Regions from separate parts of the Labrenzia sp. ATLA3 genome, predicted to be linked through region 4. Evidence: riboswitches for the same ligand, from Rfam matches in the RefSeq annotation. Region 4 holds a riboswitch; each other region holds the start of a gene.
The links. Region 4 has a riboswitch for cobalamin ahead of nrdH (glutaredoxin-like protein NrdH). Riboswitches for the same ligand answer to the same signal wherever they lie in the genome.

Region 1: linked by a shared signal. The riboswitch ahead of AC2A6O_RS12910 (energy-coupling factor ABC transporter permease) and the one ahead of nrdH (glutaredoxin-like protein NrdH) in region 4 are both predicted to bind cobalamin.
Region 2: linked by a shared signal. The riboswitch ahead of cobU (bifunctional adenosylcobinamide kinase/adenosylcobinamide-phosphate guanylyltransferase) and the one ahead of nrdH (glutaredoxin-like protein NrdH) in region 4 are both predicted to bind cobalamin.
Region 3: linked by a shared signal. The riboswitch ahead of AC2A6O_RS12145 (hypothetical protein) and the one ahead of nrdH (glutaredoxin-like protein NrdH) in region 4 are both predicted to bind cobalamin.

What each region holds. Positions count from the first base shown of each region.
Region 1 covers NZ_JBXUKV010000004.1:312,042-316,249, reverse strand. Annotated here, with positions in the region: gene AC2A6O_RS12920 (ATP-binding protein) at 1-739, opposite strand, end outside; gene aroQ (gamma subclass chorismate mutase AroQ) at 1,365-1,889, opposite strand; cobalamin riboswitch at 2,159-2,369, shown strand; gene AC2A6O_RS12910 (energy-coupling factor ABC transporter permease) at 2,422-3,102, shown strand; gene AC2A6O_RS12905 (LysR family transcriptional regulator) at 3,300-4,208, opposite strand, start outside.
Region 2 covers NZ_JBXUKV010000001.1:80,047-84,254, forward strand. Annotated here, with positions in the region: gene cobN (cobaltochelatase subunit CobN) at 1-722, opposite strand, end outside; gene cobW (cobalamin biosynthesis protein CobW) at 757-1,872, opposite strand; gene cobU (bifunctional adenosylcobinamide kinase/adenosylcobinamide-phosphate guanylyltransferase) at 1,869-2,420, opposite strand; cobalamin riboswitch at 2,454-2,671, opposite strand; tRNA gene AC2A6O_RS00370 (tRNA-Asn) at 3,006-3,081, shown strand; gene AC2A6O_RS00375 (cupin-like domain-containing protein) at 3,299-4,208, shown strand, end outside.
Region 3 covers NZ_JBXUKV010000004.1:151,317-155,524, reverse strand. Annotated here, with positions in the region: gene AC2A6O_RS12150 (S9 family peptidase) at 1-1,048, opposite strand, end outside; cobalamin riboswitch at 1,180-1,392, shown strand; gene AC2A6O_RS12145 (hypothetical protein) at 1,500-1,778, shown strand; gene AC2A6O_RS12140 (DUF1636 family protein) at 1,768-2,175, shown strand; gene AC2A6O_RS12135 (ABC transporter ATP-binding protein) at 2,172-2,945, shown strand; gene AC2A6O_RS12130 (ABC transporter substrate-binding protein) at 2,962-3,897, shown strand; gene AC2A6O_RS12125 (FecCD family ABC transporter permease) at 3,951-4,208, shown strand, end outside.
Region 4 covers NZ_JBXUKV010000005.1:86,504-90,711, forward strand. Annotated here, with positions in the region: gene nrdE (class 1b ribonucleoside-diphosphate reductase subunit alpha) at 1-1,195, opposite strand, end outside; gene nrdI (class Ib ribonucleoside-diphosphate reductase assembly flavoprotein NrdI) at 1,177-1,581, opposite strand; gene nrdH (glutaredoxin-like protein NrdH) at 1,603-1,824, opposite strand; cobalamin riboswitch at 1,932-2,143, opposite strand; gene speB (agmatinase) at 2,466-3,518, shown strand; gene AC2A6O_RS14660 (LysR family transcriptional regulator) at 3,625-4,208, shown strand, end outside.

The DNA of each region.
Region 1 (4,208 bases), on a different contig from region 4:
CGAGAAAATTGAGAACCAGCGGTTGGTCCGTCTGTACTTTTTTCAGGAAGGCGCTCATCAGGCTCGACTTGCCGATGCCTGGCTCGCCTTCGATGAGGACGGTTTGCGCCAGTCCTGTCTTCGACGTCGCCCAGCTTTTTGCGAGCAGGCGCACTTCCTTCATGCGGCCCATGAAGAAACGAAGCCTCGGATCCTGGTCTCGCGGGTCGAACCGCGTAGAGGGAACGATTGCCGGCGACACCTCCCAGGCGATTTCCTCTTCGGTGCCGAGCTGAACTTTTCGCGCCATGAAGTTGCTGCGAAAGAGCGCCCGTGCATCTGCCGAGACCAGCAGGACATTTCCCGGTGCATGCTGTTCCAGTTGCGAGGCCTTGTCGTAAACCGGACCGGAAACAGCCAGGGGAGACATGTTTGGGCCGCTATCGAGAACGATGAAGCCTTCGCCGCTTGCAATGCCGCACCTCAAGCGAGCAGGGCACTTGAAACTGCTCCATTCAAAACTGCGGAGAACCTTCTGGGCCGCGAGCACCGCCCGCTCTGCATCGAGTTCGTGCGGATCGGGAACACCGAACGTCAGCACTTTCTGCCCCATTGGTAAATTTACCAGTTTGCCACCGAATTCGGAGGCTGCCACGGCGCACACCGTTGCGAAGCGGCGATCAAGCACCGCCAGCTGTTCTTCGCTCATCTGGTTGTATACGGCTGCCGGATCGTCGAAGCCGAAAACGGCAAGGCTCAATGATGCGCGGAAGGAGCCATGTGAACTATCAGGATCAGTCCATAAATCGCCGTTTCCTGAAGATTTTTCAGTATTACGGTCCGATGCTGTCTCAGTCTTTTCGGTAGAAGAGAGTTTCATTGCTACCCCGAAAATCCAAGAAAAATCCAGAATAAGAATCCGGTACTCGCGTCACTTAAACAATTTATAGTTGTTATCTCTTAACAACAAACCATAAAAGTTACCAAGAAACCAACAATGTCAAAAATACTATGCGTCAATGCGGATTTTGCGCATGGAGAGGCCATGCGCCGATTCAGTCTGGGGCTGGAAAGGCAGTCGTCGTGTCCTGCTAGCGTGCGCGCAGGCCACCGGCTCCGGAGACATGGTCTCCTTTGGCATTTCCCAAGATCGGAATTGCGTGCATGAGAGACGTTTGCAAAAGTCTGAGCGTCCAACACACTGTTCAAATTTTCACCCCGACTAAGGTGCGAGGTCTGAACACAAGCAGCTGAAGGGGCGTGCGTGTCTGCCGCCACTTCTCTGAGATTGGTGAGCGGCGTCAGCGGCAATCGTCTGTCGCGCGACTGCGAGAGTTGCTGGCGATCAATGAAAGCCATCGCCAGCAGGCTTCGAATGCGAATGCCTACTCGTGTACGTCTACGAGGCCCTCAAACAGGGCATTCCTGGCATCATCGGACAGGCATTCCACGGTGACCGCGTTCGTGAAGGCCTCTTTGTCGGAGGCTTCGACAGGGCTCTGCGCAAGCAAGGTCAGAATGTCGTTGCCGAGGCGAAGCAGTTCCGGGCGGACGTCCTTGATCAGGTCCGGAACGTTTTGCGGACGGGCTTCGCCGTCGTTCCACCTTTCGATCCAGCAGGTCTGAATATCCTTTGCAGCATCGATCTGCGCCTGGAAAAACAGGGTAACATTGTCGGCAGACAGGCCGTTCTCGACTGCCTTGGCACGGGCTGCCTCCAGAACCACCTTTTCTCTTGGCAGGTCCTCGACCGGCTTGTCGTTATCCGCCTTCCAGGCAGCAACCGACTGCATGAACGACAGGCGCTCGTTGATGGCGCCGAAGAGCTTTTCGGGCGCAGCCCAGCCGGGTGTGGCTGTGGCGGCGAGGAGGGATACCGCTAGAACGGTTATGGGAATCGATCTCAACATCCTCGAAGATTTTCACAAGTATCCATCCGCGACAAGTCTTAGGTTGTGATCCATGTCCGTTCAACCGAACGACCGGTCTCGGTGATCACGTCGAAGACGGCGGCGGCTGTGATCTTCAGAAGTGCGTTGTCGAGGGCCTGCTCGCGGTTTTCTGACGGGAGGTTCCTCACATTTCGTCTGTGTTGGTCTGGCGGCAAAATTGATGTGCATTGTCGCTTTCAGAGCAAATATGGCGAAAATTCGCTTGCTGTGCAGTGCCAATCCTTGCAAAAATGCCACCATGTGATGGTTTCGCCCGAACAAGCGTAAGGGCGGATGAAATGGGAACACGGTGAGGCGTACCCAACAGGGACCAAGACCGTGGCTGCCCCCGCAACTGTAAGCGAAGAGCCAAGCCCTTCAAGCCACTGGAGATATCCGGGAAGGCGGGCGGTGCAGAGACTCGCGAGCCAGGAAACCTGCCATCCAGCGGTCCCATCGGGCCGGTTTACAACATCTGCTCGCGCACGGAGGGTGCGCAAAGGAGAAACATATGCATATCGAACCGGGCATCGTCGACGGTGCCAAAATTGTGCTCAGCTACGGTACCGCAGCTGCTTCCTTCGGCCTTCTCGGCAAAATGGCGCTCGACACGATCCGCAAGAGCGGCGTTCTCAGTCTGGCCGTACGCTCCGTCATCACGACGGTTGCCGTCTTCTGCTTCTTTGAAATTCTGCCGCATTATCCGGTCGGGGTTTCCGAAGTTCACTTCATTCTGGGCTCCACCCTGTTCCTGATGTTCGGTGCCGGTCCGGCCGCTATCGGTCTGGCCGCGGGGCTTCTGCTTCAGGGTGCGTTTTTTGCACCTTTCGATTTGCCGCAGTACGGCATCAACGTCACCACGCTGCTTGTGCCGCTGTGGGCCGTCAGCCTTCTGGCCAACCGGATCATTCCGGAAAAGACCGCCTATGTTGACGTTTCCTACGCTCAGGCTCTGGCCCTTTCGACCACGTTCCAGACCGGTATCGTCGGCTGGGTTGCCTTCTGGGCATTCTACGGTCAGGGCTTTGGCGCCGAGAACATGGCGTCCGTCGGCTCCTTCGGCGTTGCTTACATGCTGGTGATCCTGGGTGAGCCGCTGGCCGACCTGGCTGTACTGGCTGCTGCCAAGACCCTGGCACCGCTGACCAAGAACCTTGCGTTTGAAAACCGTCTGCACGACGCGGCAGCCTAAGCCTCCAGGCTTCTGCTGATTTCAAACCACGAAGGGCGGCCTCGGGCCGCCCTTTTTGTTTGCCTGTGGGCCGGGCGAACCTGTCAGAGATCCGTAGCCGCTGTCGTGCGGATCTTCTTCCAGTTGGCGTCGGCCTTGGCGATATGGCCTGTTCCGGGCCGTCTCCGGGTTCCGTCAGTCGCGACATTCGGCAGGTTTCAAGGCTCTTCGTGGACGCTCGCGAGAATGTCGATAATCTGGTCGCGAAGCCAGGCATGAGGCGGATCTGAGGTCATCTTCCGGTTCCAGACCATGATAATCCGGGCCGGGTCCACGGGCATGGGAGGCAAGTAGATCTCCAGATCGGAAATGGGCGCCATCCGCCGTGCGAACTGGGTGGGCAGCAGCGCGATGAGATCCGATCCGGAAACGGCGCGGCAGACGCCGCCGAACACCGGTAGCGTCATCGCGACGCGCCGCTTTCTGCCGACGCGTGCCAATGCGGCGTCACCCATTGCGCTGCGCTGGCCTTGCGGAGAAAACAGCACATGTCCCAGGTCGCAGAAGAGATCGATAGGGATAGCCTCTCCAGGCGCAATGCCTGCGCGTTGGAGCCTCGGATGGTTCCTTCGGGCGACCACGCAAAAACTTGAGGTGAACATCTTCCTGCTTTGAACCCACTCCGGCAACGGCGCGGCAAGAATCATAGCCAGGTCGACCTGATATTCCTCAAGCGTGTTGATGTAGTTGTCCGGCACGAGATCAACCAGATGCACAAGCATTGACGGTGCGGTGTGTGCCAGATGGGCTGCAAGCCCGGGCATCAGCATCTCCGCAAAGTAATCGCTGCCGGAAATTCTGAAACTGGCCGTCGATGTTTCGGGTCTGAAGGTCTGCGGGCCTTTCAACAGGACGCTCAATGCTTCCAGATGATCGCGCAACGGCGCTTCCAGGCTTGCCGCAAACGCAGTTGGTTCGAGATGCTGTCCCTTGCGAAAGAAGAGCTCGTCCTCCAGGGCGGTGCGCAGCCTTGCAAGTGCGGCTGATACTGCAGGCTGCGATAGACCCAGTCTTTCTCCGGCTCGAACGGTGGAACCTTCCCGCAGAACGGCATCCAGGACCTTCAG
Region 2 (4,208 bases), on a different contig from region 4:
CTGGAAACGTAGATCGGCAGCGCATTGACGCCTGCCTTGTCGAGTGCATTGATGAGGGCGTCCAGAGGCGCGGTCTGGGCGCCTTGAACCAGGGCACGATAAAAGGTGATTGCGGCCACCGGTCTGGCAGGGTCACGCCAGGATGCCTTCAATTGTGCAATGTCGGGTGCTGCTTTCCCGGCAAGATAAATTCCGGCACGAGGAAGGGGCACCGGATGCGCCGGTTCTTCGCCCTTTCCAATCAGATAGGCTGCGTATCTCAGGGCGTTGGCGTAATTTTCCGTTCCGCCTTCGACACAGTACCGCCAGAAACGGTGCACTTCGGCCGATGTTCTGGTGGACCGCGACGTCAGGTCTTCGTCCCACTTGTCGTCACCCGGAACGACAATCAGATCGATACCGTTCGCACGGACTTCCTCTTCGAACCTCTCCAGGCCGTAGCGCCAGTATTCCACTCCGCCCAGAATCCGCAAAACAATCAACCGGGACCCACGAACCGTCTGTTCCGCATAAAGATCAACCGAGTAGGGATGCGACAGGGCCATCAGGTTGGCGAGCCGTAGCTCTGCCCGGCCCGCCCCGAGACGACCTTGCGCCGCGGCAAAGCTGCCCAGTTCGGTGTCCGCAGCGGACAGGAACAGAATGTCGGCCGGAGACTGGCCGAGATCGACCGCGTCTCCACCGTCATCGATCCGGCGTGTCTGACTGGCAAGAATGTGCATGCTTGGTCTTTATTTCCGGCTTGTTTTCAGCGTGTCAGGCAGCAGCCGTCAATTCACCCAGCAGACCACGCACCGCAGCCAGATCCAGACCTTTCAGACCAATCACGACAAGCTTGCCGCTTCTTTCGGCTCCAGCGGCGAACCAGGTTTCGACCCGTGGACCAACGGCCTGCACCATTGCCGGCGCCGCCTTGCCCTCGATCTTAACGGAACCCTTGATGCGCAGAACACCTTTTTGCGTCATGGCTTCAAGAACCTTTGTCTCGGCCTCTTTCAGGCTCACGAAGGACGAGACGTCCAGCACGTGGCTTTCAAAATCATCGTGATGGTGATGATCGTGGTGATGGTGGTCATCATCGTGGTCGTGGTCGTGGTCATCGTCGTGATCATGATGGTCATCATGGTGGTGATGATGTTCGTGACGGTCCGTCATGTCGTCCTCGGCAGCAGAGCCCCTACCGAGCAGAACTTCAATCGGGAGCGTGCCGTTTTCGGATGCCACCACGTGAACGGCTGGACGGACATCGGCGGCGATCTTCTCGTGCACCTGTTTCAGGGCGTCTTCCGAAACGAGATCGGCCTTGTTCAGCACAACAAGATCGGCGCACCGCAGCTGGTCATGGAAGAGTTCTTCGACCGGACTGTCGTGATCCAGGGCTTCGTCAGCAGCACGCTGTGCAGCAAGCGCATCCTCATCAAGTGCGATCCGGCCTTCGGCGAGTGCGGCAGCGTCAAGCACGGTCACAACCCCATCGACCGTTACTTTCGGTTTCACGCTCGGCCAGGAAAAGGCCCGCACAAGCGGCTGCGGCAGCGCAAGACCGGAAGTTTCGATGACAATGTGCTCCGGCGGATTGTCCCGCGCGAGCAGCATTTCCATGGTCGGGAGAAAATCGTCGGCAACGGTGCAGCAGATGCAGCCATTGGTCAGCTCAACCACTTCCTCTGCGGCGCAATCAGGGTCCGCGCATCCGTTTACCAGAGAGCCGTCGAATCCCATGTCACCGAATTCGTTGACGATCAACGCGATCCGTTTGCCATTGGCGTTGGTAAGCAAGTTGCGGATCAGCGTGGTTTTGCCGGCGCCCAGAAACCCAGTGACAATGGTTGCCGGTATTTTCGCGCCGGGCTGCAAGGAAGAAGTGGTCATAGTTTGATATCCGGTTGTGAATTGGGTTTCAAAAGCAGCGGCAGCCCCGCAGCGACAAAGACGACCTGGTGGCACTCCTGTGCCATATCCTGGTTCAAACGCCCTTGCGCATCGCGAAACGACCTCGACAGTCTGTTCTCCGGCACAATTCCCATGCCGACTTCGTTGGAAACAAAGACGCAAGGGCCGCTCAGATCCCTCAGAACGGAGGACAGTCGCGCAGTTTCAGCCGAAACGTCCTTGTCAGCGAACATTAGATTGGAAAGCCAGAGCGTGAGGCAATCGACCAGAACCACGCGGTCTGCTCCGCATTCGCCTTGAAGAACGGAAACCAGATCGAGCTGTTCTTCCACGGTGTGCCAGGACGGGCCGCGCTGATCTTTATGGGCGGCGATGCGACTGGCCATTTCATCGTCGTGGGCAGCGCCAGTTGCGACATAGATTTTCCGCAGACCGGTTTCATGGGCGAGCTTTTCCGCCAACCGGCTTTTGCCGGAGCGGGCACCGCCGAGGACCAGTGTCGTCCTCTCGCCAGTTGAATGCGTCATTCCTTCTCCCAGCCGTCCGCCCGACAGCGCCATAGGGTTGCCAATGCGACGGCCGGTCTCCTGGCTTGCGGCTCAGCGCGGTCTGTACCCCTTCCCGGCCCCATAAGGACGCCAGTGGTTTTCGTACAGCCACTCACCGCTCACAGTTGCGGGGGCAGCTCCGGACCTGGACTTGAAAAAGTCCGCACCGGATTCCCGTTTCATCCGGATCGGGCATTGCCTGTTCCGGAACCGTCGGTTTCTTCCTAAACGGATCTTGAGGCCGACACAAGCAGCAGAAAGACTCGGTCACTTGCCCCGGTGATCCGGCATATCCACCCACGCCTACGCCATCTTGAGTCAAAGTCCGGCGATAGCACTGCTCAATTGCCTCGCAAGGGCGCTATCAAACAGCGCGGAACGTAGGGTTTTCCAAGCTCCACAGTCGGTCTAGCGTTCTGAAATATATCGAGTTTTCCACATAGCCTTCAAAAAAATGACGGCGCGATGAAAAAAACACCCTCGGGGGCTTGGCAAACGGATGAAGCCTTTGATATACGCATCTCCATCGACGGGGCGGCAACGCGCTGGCCCCGAGCGTGGTGATCCCCAGTAGCTCAGTTGGTAGAGCAAGCGACTGTTAATCGCTGGGTCGCTGGTTCGAGTCCGGCCTGGGGAGCCATCACCACCTCTTCTTTTTTCCCAAAACGTCCGCTTCAAATTGGTTGGAAACTACGAGTTTCTCCCGTTCGCGATTGCATGCCGCAAGGTTTTCTTGCGCCTTGCAACCAACAGGTCACATCGCCGCGGACCGAAAAAGTTAGCCGCGTTCCGGGGCAGAACATCTCCCTATCGTCACGTCGACATTCATCCGTTGATCCCTGACGGCTCTCGCGTGATTGCGCGCAGGAGACGATGACGAGAGTCCCTTTCTTGATAAAATCCACGACGTCTCGTATCGTGAAATAACGTTAAGTTACTTGCGTTGGTTTCTGGGCAATTTCATCGCCAGAAATGCACCTGCAGATCTCAAAAGCCGGACACCTCTAATGATCGGCGATACAGAGCGATCCATTCCAGCAGTCACAGCAGCTCCCGGTTATGCGGAGTTTCTCGAAAGCTACTGTGACAAGGAGCAGCCCTTGCTCATCAAGGGATTGGCTAAAAGCTGGCCAGCGCGAGAAAAATGGATTTCCAAAGGACTGCGGTCGGACCTGCATAGCCTGCCATCCGTTCGCGACAGAGGCGTCTTTTTCGTAAGCCGGTCACCTGTTCTTGAGCAGGACATCGAGATGCCGGAGTTTTTGAAGGAGGTCCTCTCTTCTGACCAGATAATGAAAGATTCCGTCGCCTGGAGATTCTGGGTGAACAGCAGGAACAACCGAACGGAATTTCACTACGATACCAACGCAGAGAATGTCATCACCGTACAGGTTAAGGGGCGAAAGGAATGGGTGCTCGTATCGCCTGACACTCCGCTGCCCTGCTATCCGTTCACCAATTTTTCCCTTCTGAAAGACGAAGAAAAACTTCTGAAAAACAAACAGTTTTACAAATTCGACCTGGAGGAAGGCGATCTTCTTTACCTCCCGCCGCTTTGGTACCACCGCGTGGTTGCCAAGGAAGACGAGAACATCAACATCAACTGGACGTTCACGAAGCGCGAAACCTCGGTCGTTTCGAAGGAATTCAAGCGAGATATGGAGCGCTGCGGATTGCTGCATTCCTTCAAGAACAGCGATTCCGCGCTGGTTCGGCGCAGCTATGACACCGCCATTCGCGCCCTTCCCAATGTCGGCGGGATTGGCT
Region 3 (4,208 bases), on a different contig from region 4:
GGCCGTCCTCGCGCTCCAGCCGCGTCATGAAACTCTTGTAGACGCAGTGGGACAGGATCAGGCACCCCGGCTTGTGCGGCACGAGGTCCGACCAGTTCTGGCGGCCAGGGTTGCTCTTGGGCGCGGTGACGATCTTGAAGTCCTCGGCGCCACCTGCATTGGTCAGGATGTAAAGCGTGTCGCCATGATCGTCGATGGAATATTCGATGCCGGTTTCGCGCTCTGCGACGAGCACCGGTTCGGCAGTCGGATCACTTGCCGGGATCATCCAGACTTCGGACGTCTCATGGTCGTGAATGTCGATGACGATGGTGTCACCGGACTGGGTCTTGCCGACCCCCATGAAGAAGCCGGCATCCTTTTCCTCGTAGACGAGCACATCGCTGGCTGGGTCGGTGCCGATCTCGTGCCGGAAGAGCTTTGAAGGCCGATGGTTGGCGTCCAGACGAACGTAGAACACGTAACGACTGTCTTCGGAGAAAACGCCGCCGCCGCCCGTATCTTCGATGGCGTAGTCGAAATCTTTGGCCGTCGCGGCGTCGCGCAGTCTGAGCGAATAATATTCCGAGCCCTTGTCATCATAGGCCCAGGCTATGAGCTTGTGATCCGTCGACTGGCTGACACCGCCGATCCGGAAATAGGACGTGCCCTCGGCTTCCTTGTCGCCGTGGAGAAGTACCGTTTCCTCGCCGCCATCGCGCGGGGTCCGGAAGAAGATCGGTTGCTGGCCACCAGTTTCGTATTTGAGGCCATAGGCGAAGGGGCCGTCGGGTGAGGGGACCGAACTGTCGTCTTCCTTGATGCGGCCGCGCATTTCAGCAAAAAGCTGTTCCTGCAGAGCCTTCGTCGGCGCCATCTGCGCTTCCTGGTAGGTATTTTCCGCTTCCAGATAGGCGCGGATATCGGCATCCAGCACGGAAGGGTCTTTCATGACCTCCTGCCAGTTGTCTGCCCGCAGCCAGGCAAAGTCGTCCTGGCGAGCAACGCCGTGGGTCTCAAGGGTGACGGGGCGCGCAGTGGCGCGCGGGGGGAGGGCATCCTGTTTCATGGATCCGAGGTAGGATTTTTGAGCGGTGAAGGCAAGAGGCCAATCCTGCCGAGGCCGCCGGACGGCTGCATCTGTTGTGCTTCGGGACGACAAGGTGGGTGGTGAAAGTCTTTGACATTTTCCAGGCGTTCGAGCACTTAGGAAGAGATGGTTCCCGACTCTGAATTTCGGAGCGGGATTAAAAGGGAACACGGTGCGACGAGGCCGAAAGGCTGCAAATCCGTGACTGCCCCCGCAACTGTGAGCGGTGAGCAAACCTGAAAGCGCCACTGGGGAAACCCCGGGAAGGATCAGGCAAGCCATGACCCGCAAGTCAGGAGACCTGCCATTTCATCTTAAACCTTAACCCGGGCGGGGTGCCCCGGCGGAGTGAGTGACATGGTCTATCGGCGCCTGCCGGCAAAGTTGCACATTCGGTTCGAAACTGCCCCGCGCAATCGCGGAGGGCGATATGAACCGGAAATTGACTGCTGAAACCTCAAGTCCTGCCAACCTTTTGACCCTTTCCGATCCGCTGTCGATGCGTGCGCTGCGCGCGATGGTGCCGAACGGCAGGCAAAAGCTTGTTGCCAACGATCGGATTAGTAATGTAATAACATTACACAATGATCATCCTCTTTCCTTTCAAGCTGGTAGCTTCTTGCGCAGCCATGGTGGCAAGGTTGTCGCTGCGCCGCCCCATGCTGTCCGTTCGCGGACGGAAGCTGTAAAGGTGCGCCATGAGCAATGAACCGCACAAGATTTTTGTCAGTACCGTCTGCCGTCACAAGGGCCAGCTGTGTCAGCCCGGATATGAACTGGTCAGCCAGTTGAAGCGCGCTCTCCAATTGGCCGTTCCGGTCGTTGGTGACGATTTCGAGATCAGCGGTACAGCCGACATCGAAAGCTGTTCGCGTGGATGCACAGCGGCCTACAAGGCAACGGGCGAGGCGATTTACCTCTTCGGTGATATCGATGCAGGTGAAACGGACATAGAAGATCTGGTCGACTACGCCAGGCGCTATCGCCAGCTAGAGAATGGATATGGCGTTTCCGGCGTCCGGCACGGCACACGATGGACCGCATCGCAGGGCCGCATCCCCGCGGCGATGATCGTCTCGGAAGCTGACGGAACGGCCTTGTCATGACGGGGATCGATCTTTGCGTCCGAGAGGCAAGCTGGAAGACGGGGCAGGGCAGGACCATTCTGCATCCGGTCAGCTTCGAGCTGCCCGCTGGCGAGGTTCTTGGAATTGCCGGTGCCAATGGTGCCGGCAAATCGACCCTGCTGCGGCTGCTCTACCGCTTCTTGAAACCGCACTCTGGCAGCATTCTGGTGGATGGTACGGACCTGTGGCACCTCAGTGCCCGGGAGGCTGCCCGGTCGATCGCCGCCGTTCTGCAGGAGCAACCGACCGACTTTGCCCTGTCTGTTCGCGAGATCGTCGTTCTTGGTCGGCGGCCGCACGCAAACGGCATTGCCAATGCAGGCAAACGGGACGCTGAAATCGTCGATGACTGCCTCAGGAAAATGGATCTGCACTCCTACGCGGACAGGTCCTTTGGCACGCTGTCCGGCGGTGAACGGCAACGGGTGATGGTGGCTCGGGCGCTGGCGCAGGAACCGAAGCTGCTGGTCCTGGATGAGCCGACCAACCATCTGGATATCCGCCATCAGCTCGAGATTGTCGAGCTGATCTCTGATCTGAACATCACCATCGTCACAAGCCTGCATGACCTCAATTTGGCAAGCCGCGTCTGCGACAAGGTTCTGCTGCTGCACGAGGGGCGGCTGGTTGCCCATGGCGCGCCGGAAACGGTGCTGACCCCCGGCAACATTGAACAAGCCTATTCGGTACAGGTCCGCCTGGAGCAGTTGTCTGCCAGTCGTGAGCGTTACCTGACCTTCCATCTTTGACTCCCTGGAGAGCACAATGAAAAGACTACTGCTGAGCGCTGCGCTCGCCCTTCTGACTGTTCCGGCCTTTGCCCAGACCACGGTGAAAAGCTGCAGTCGTACGGTCACTTTCGAAGCGCCGCCAAAAGCCGCTGTTTCGAACGACGTCAATCTGACCGAGATGATGCTGGTGCTTGGTCTGCGCGACCGCATGGTTGGATATACCGGCATTTCGGGCTGGAAGACGCTGGACGCGGAAATGCGTGAGGGCGTTGCCGAACTTCCGGAACTCGCGTCAAAATATCCGAGCAAGGAAGTGCTGATCGGGGCAGATGCGGATTTCTATTTTGCCGGCTGGAACTATGGCATGAAGGTTGGCGGCGAAGTGACGCCGGAAACGCTGGAGCCCTTCGGGATCAAGGTTTATGAGCTGACCGAATCCTGCATCCATATCGGCGACAAGCCCAAGGCTTCGCTGGCTGATCTTTACAACGACCTGATCAATCTCGGGAAGATCTTCGGCGTGGAGGACACGGCCCTGCACCTTGTCGCTGCCTACAAGCAGGAACTGGCGCGGATCGCGGCAACGGTGCCGGAAGGCGAGAAACCGCTGCGGGTTTTCGTCTACGACAGCGGTGAGGACAAGCCCTTCACCGCCGGTCGCTATGCTATGCCGACGGCGCTTATCGAGGCGGCCGGTGGCGTCAACGTCATGGACGATTTCGAAAAGAGCTGGGCGACGGTCGATTGGGAAACCGTGGTGGAGAAAGATCCGGACATGGTCGTGATCGTCAACTACGGCGAAGTGACGGCGGACCAGAAACGGGATTTCATGAAGAACAACCCAGCTCTGGCCGGCATTGCGGCGGTCAAGAACGACCGCTTCGTCGTCCTGGATTATGTCGAGGCAACGCCGGGACCGCGAAACCTCAAGGCTGTCGGCAAACTCACTGAAGCCTTCTGGGGAGAGTGAGACTTGCTGACAATGCCTCTCACCGCGGTTGCGGGCACAAGCGATGATCCGGCATGACCGAGGTGACGGCAAAACACAACGCATCCCGGCGGCGGTGGAGCACCGGCGTTCTGCTTCTTGCCGGGATGCTGCTGCTGGGTATTTCGATTGTGGCCGCCATCGGCGCAGGCGCGGTCGCCATTCCGGGCAGCACTGTCTTCAAGATCCTGGCCAATCGCACGGTGCCCGGTCTTTTTGAGGTCGATTGGCCGCAGAGCCGCGAAACGATCGTTTGGGAAATCCGGTTTCCGCGTGCGCTGCTGGCCGGCTTT
Region 4 (4,208 bases):
CCTCATTGATCTGGAGGATCTCCGAGCAAAGGTTCGACATGTTGATGCGGCCGTCGACCGGATTGGCCCGGTTGGCGGTGTCCTCGAAAAGGACGTAAGGGTAGCCGCTCTCGAACTGGATCTCGGCGATGGTCTGGAAGAAACTGCGCGCTCGGATCTTCTTCTTGCGGATGCGCGGGTCGTCGACCATCTCGCGGTATTTTTCCGTAACGGAAATCTGCGAGAACGGCTTACCGTAGACCCGCTCCACATCGTGAGGCGAGAACAGGTACATGTCGTCATCCTCCTTCGCCAGTTCGAAGGTGATGTCCGGGATAACGACGCCGAGGGATAGGGTCTTGATGCGGATCTTCTCGTCCGCGTTCTCGCGCTTGGTGTCGAGGAAGCTCAGGATGTCCGGGTGATGGGCGTTGATATAGACCGCGCCCGCACCCTGGCGTGCACCGAGCTGATTGGCATAGGAGAAACTGTCTTCCAGAAGCTTCATCACGGGAATGACGCCGGACGACTGGTTCTCGATCCCCTTGATGGGGGCTCCGGCCTCCCGGATGTTGGTCAGTAGCAGCGCCACGCCGCCGCCGCGCTTGGAAAGCTGCAACGCGGAATTGATGCCCCGCCCTATCGATTCCATGTTGTCTTCAAGACGCAACAGAAAACACGAGATCAGCTCGCCGCGCTGCTTCTTGCCAGCGTTGAGAAAGGTCGGTGTCGCCGGCTGGAACCGGCCGGAAATGATCTCGTCCATCAGCCGCATGGCAAGGTCCTCGTCACCGGCGGCCAGCGTCAGCGAGACCATCACCACCCGATCCTCGAAACGCTCCAGATAGCGCTTGCCATCAAAGGTTTTGAGCGTGTAGCTGGTGTAATACTTGAAGGCGCCGAGAAAGGCCGGAAAACGGAACTTCCGGGCATAGGCCGCTTCGAAGATCGCCTTGACGAAGGCTGGATCGTATTGTTCCAGCACTTCGCGTTCGTAGTAACCTTCACGCACCAGATAGCCGAGTTTCTCCTCCAGAGAGTGGAAGAACACGGTGTTCTGGTTGACGTGCTGAAGGAAATACTGGCGCGCGGCCTGCCGGTCGGCGTCGAACTGGATCCTGCCGTCGGCGTCGTAGAGGTTCAGCATCGCATTGAGCGCGTGGTAGTCGAGATTAGCTGCCGGGTTTGCCGGACGTTCTAGGACTGTCGTTTCCAAAATTCTGTCATCCCGTGTTGGACGCGGCAGAGGTCGGTGTCGGTTCCGGCAAGCTCGAAACGGTAGAGCAGCGGAACGCCGCATTTTTTCGACACGACATCTCCGGCATAGGCAAAGAGGGGCCCGAAGTTGCGATTGCCAGAGGCAATCACACCTTTGAGGAAAGAGCGGTTCGCGGCATCGTTGAGAAACCGGATCACCTGGCCTGGCACAGCACCCCGGCCTTCGCCGTCCGAATAGGTCGGCAGCACCAGAACGTAGGGCTGCCGGATTATCGGCAACGCTTCCGTCTTGTTGCGCGGAATACGGACCGCCGGAGCCTTCAGCTTGTCGATGAACCGATGCGTGTTGCCGGAAGCGCTGGAGAAATAGACGAGTGTGCCCATTTCATCGTCACCGCGCCGGGATCAGCCGAGCGCCGCGATCTTGTCCGGCCGGAAGCCGGCCCAGTGCTCGCCCATTGCTTCCACCACCGGCACTTGCCGGTAGCCGAGAGACTGCACGTGCTCAAAGGCTTCCGAATTTTCGCTCAGGTCGATAATTGTGTAATCGACGCCGCGCTGATCGAGCGCGCGGTAGGTCGCATTGCATTGAACGCAGGAAGGCTTGCTGTAAACAGTAACGGTCATGTCTCTTGCACCCCGAAGAACGTGTTCTTGATGATGGACGGCAGGAAGCACGAGAGAGCATGAGCACGACCTCACGCAATCAAGCGTCGCCCGGACCCGCCGTCCGCTGACGTTGTTTATTCAAGGCAGGTCTCCTGGCTCACGGGTCAAAGCCCTGTCATCCACCTTCCCGGGATCTCCCAGTGGTTTTCTGGATGACGGCTCGCCGTTTACAGTTGCGGGGGCAGCGCCGGATTTGCCTCTTTGGATGAGGCGCACCAGCTTCCCTCTTAGCCGGCAATCCCAAAGGAATCACCGGACCCTGAATACTAGATACAGTATGAGGTGCGATCACCAAGTCAATATGAAGCGTCATGCCGACGGAATTTGAGTGGGGAAATATGGCGGGCAGACATCTCTCCCCAAAGTTATGTGGAGGCGTCATATGAGACGTGCGGCAATTGCCTGGGCTTCGCAGTTGGTCATATTTTCGACGATGCAAACACCCACCATCGGTTTCAAACGTCGCTGTGTTTCGCATTCATTGGCCGAGATCGCTGACTGGAAACAGACGCGTAGTGTTGCGATCATTTCCGGAAAATCCCAAGTACAGTCTGACTGCGGTCCATTAAGGTCGTGCGTTTTCAGGAGGAGAATTTCAAATGGTGGACAAGGCGCATCTGGATGCCCTTCGAGAGAAGTATGGCAATGCGTCCGGCGGAGATATTTTTGACCCGCATTTTCAGGAAGTGGCCCGGTCTCAGTTCAGTGATGGCGACAAGCGCAAGTGGCCTTTCGCAGGCATCCCGAGCTTTCTGGATGCGCGGGCCTTTCCGGAGGCTCAGGACGCCGACGACTTCGGCGGTCTGGACATCGCCTTGCTCGGCGTGCCGATGGATCTGGGTGTAACCAACCGCAACGGCACCCGCTTTGGCCCGCGAGCCCTGCGCACCATCGAGCGTATCGGCCCATACGACCACGTGCTCAAGACCTCTCCGATGGGCAAGGCGAAAATCGCGGATATCGGCGACGTTCCCATGCTCAGCCGTTTCGATCTTGCCCAGTGTCACAAGGATATCGAGGACTTCTACCGCCGCCTTGTTGCTGCAGGTGTGCGTCCGCTAAGCGTCGGCGGTGACCATTCCATCACGGCGTCGATCCTCAAGGCTCTGGGAGAAAAGGAGCCCGTGGGGCTTATCCACATCGACGCCCATTGCGATACCGCCGGTCCCTATGAAGGGGCCAAGTTCCAGCACGGTGGGCCGTTCCGCCTTGCGGTTCTGGACGGTGTGCTGGACCCGCGCCGAACGATTCAGATCGGCATTCGCGGTCCAGCTGAATATCTCTGGGAGTTCTCTTATGAAAGCGGCATGACCGTGGTTCATGCCGAAGACGTGGGCGAAGCGAGCATGCCCCGGTTGATCGAAAAGGCGCGCAAGATCGTTGGCGACGGGCCGACATATGTCTCCTTCGATATCGACAGCGTAGATCCAGGCTTCGCCCCGGGAACGGGAACACCCGAGGTGGGCGGCCTGCAGCCGAGAGAGGTGCAGCAGATCCTGCGCGGCCTGAACGGGCTCAACATCATTGGCGGTGATGTGGTGGAAGTGGCGCCGCAATACGATCCGAGCACCAACACGGCTCAGATTGCAGCGCAAGTCCTGCACACGATCCTTTGCCTCATGGTGAACACCGGTCACTTTGAGCAGGGCTGATAGCTGAGACTATTGTCGTCTTCTGTTCATCGAAGGCCCGCCCGCCATGGCGGGCCTTTGGCTATGCGGTGCCGGGGATTGCGATCCCAGGCATTTGGTGCAACCTATGTCCATGAAGATATCAGGGTCCGACCTTCACCTGTTGCGCGTGTTCGAATGCGTTGTGCGCAATGGCGGAATTTCCGCCGCACAGATGGAGCTTTCACTCAGTCAGCCGACGATATCCAATCACCTGACAGCGCTCGAGAGACGGCTGGGGGCCAAACTCTGCGAGCGCGGCCGCCGCGGGTTTTCCCTGACACAAGAGGGGCGCCGAGTTTACGAAGTCAGTCTGGAAGTGACGGGCATGCTGGAGGCAAGTTCCGCCCGGTTGTCCGGCCTTCGAAGCGGCCTGTCTGGAAAGGTAACCGTCGGTATTGTCGACTGCTTGGCGACCGACCCGCAACTGAAGGTTTCCGAAGCGATTGAGGAGCTTTCCCGCACGGCGCCTGAAATCGAGCTGAGCCTGAAAATCATGCGCCCCAACGACATCACCAAGGCTGTCGCGGAACGCGAGCTGGACGTCGGCATCGGCGGGTCCAACATCAAGGTGGCGAGCCTTGCTTACCGGACCCTTTATCGTGAGGAACATGTCGTTTATTGCGGTCAGGCGCACCCGCTTTTTCAGGCATCGGATGATGCCGTCACCAG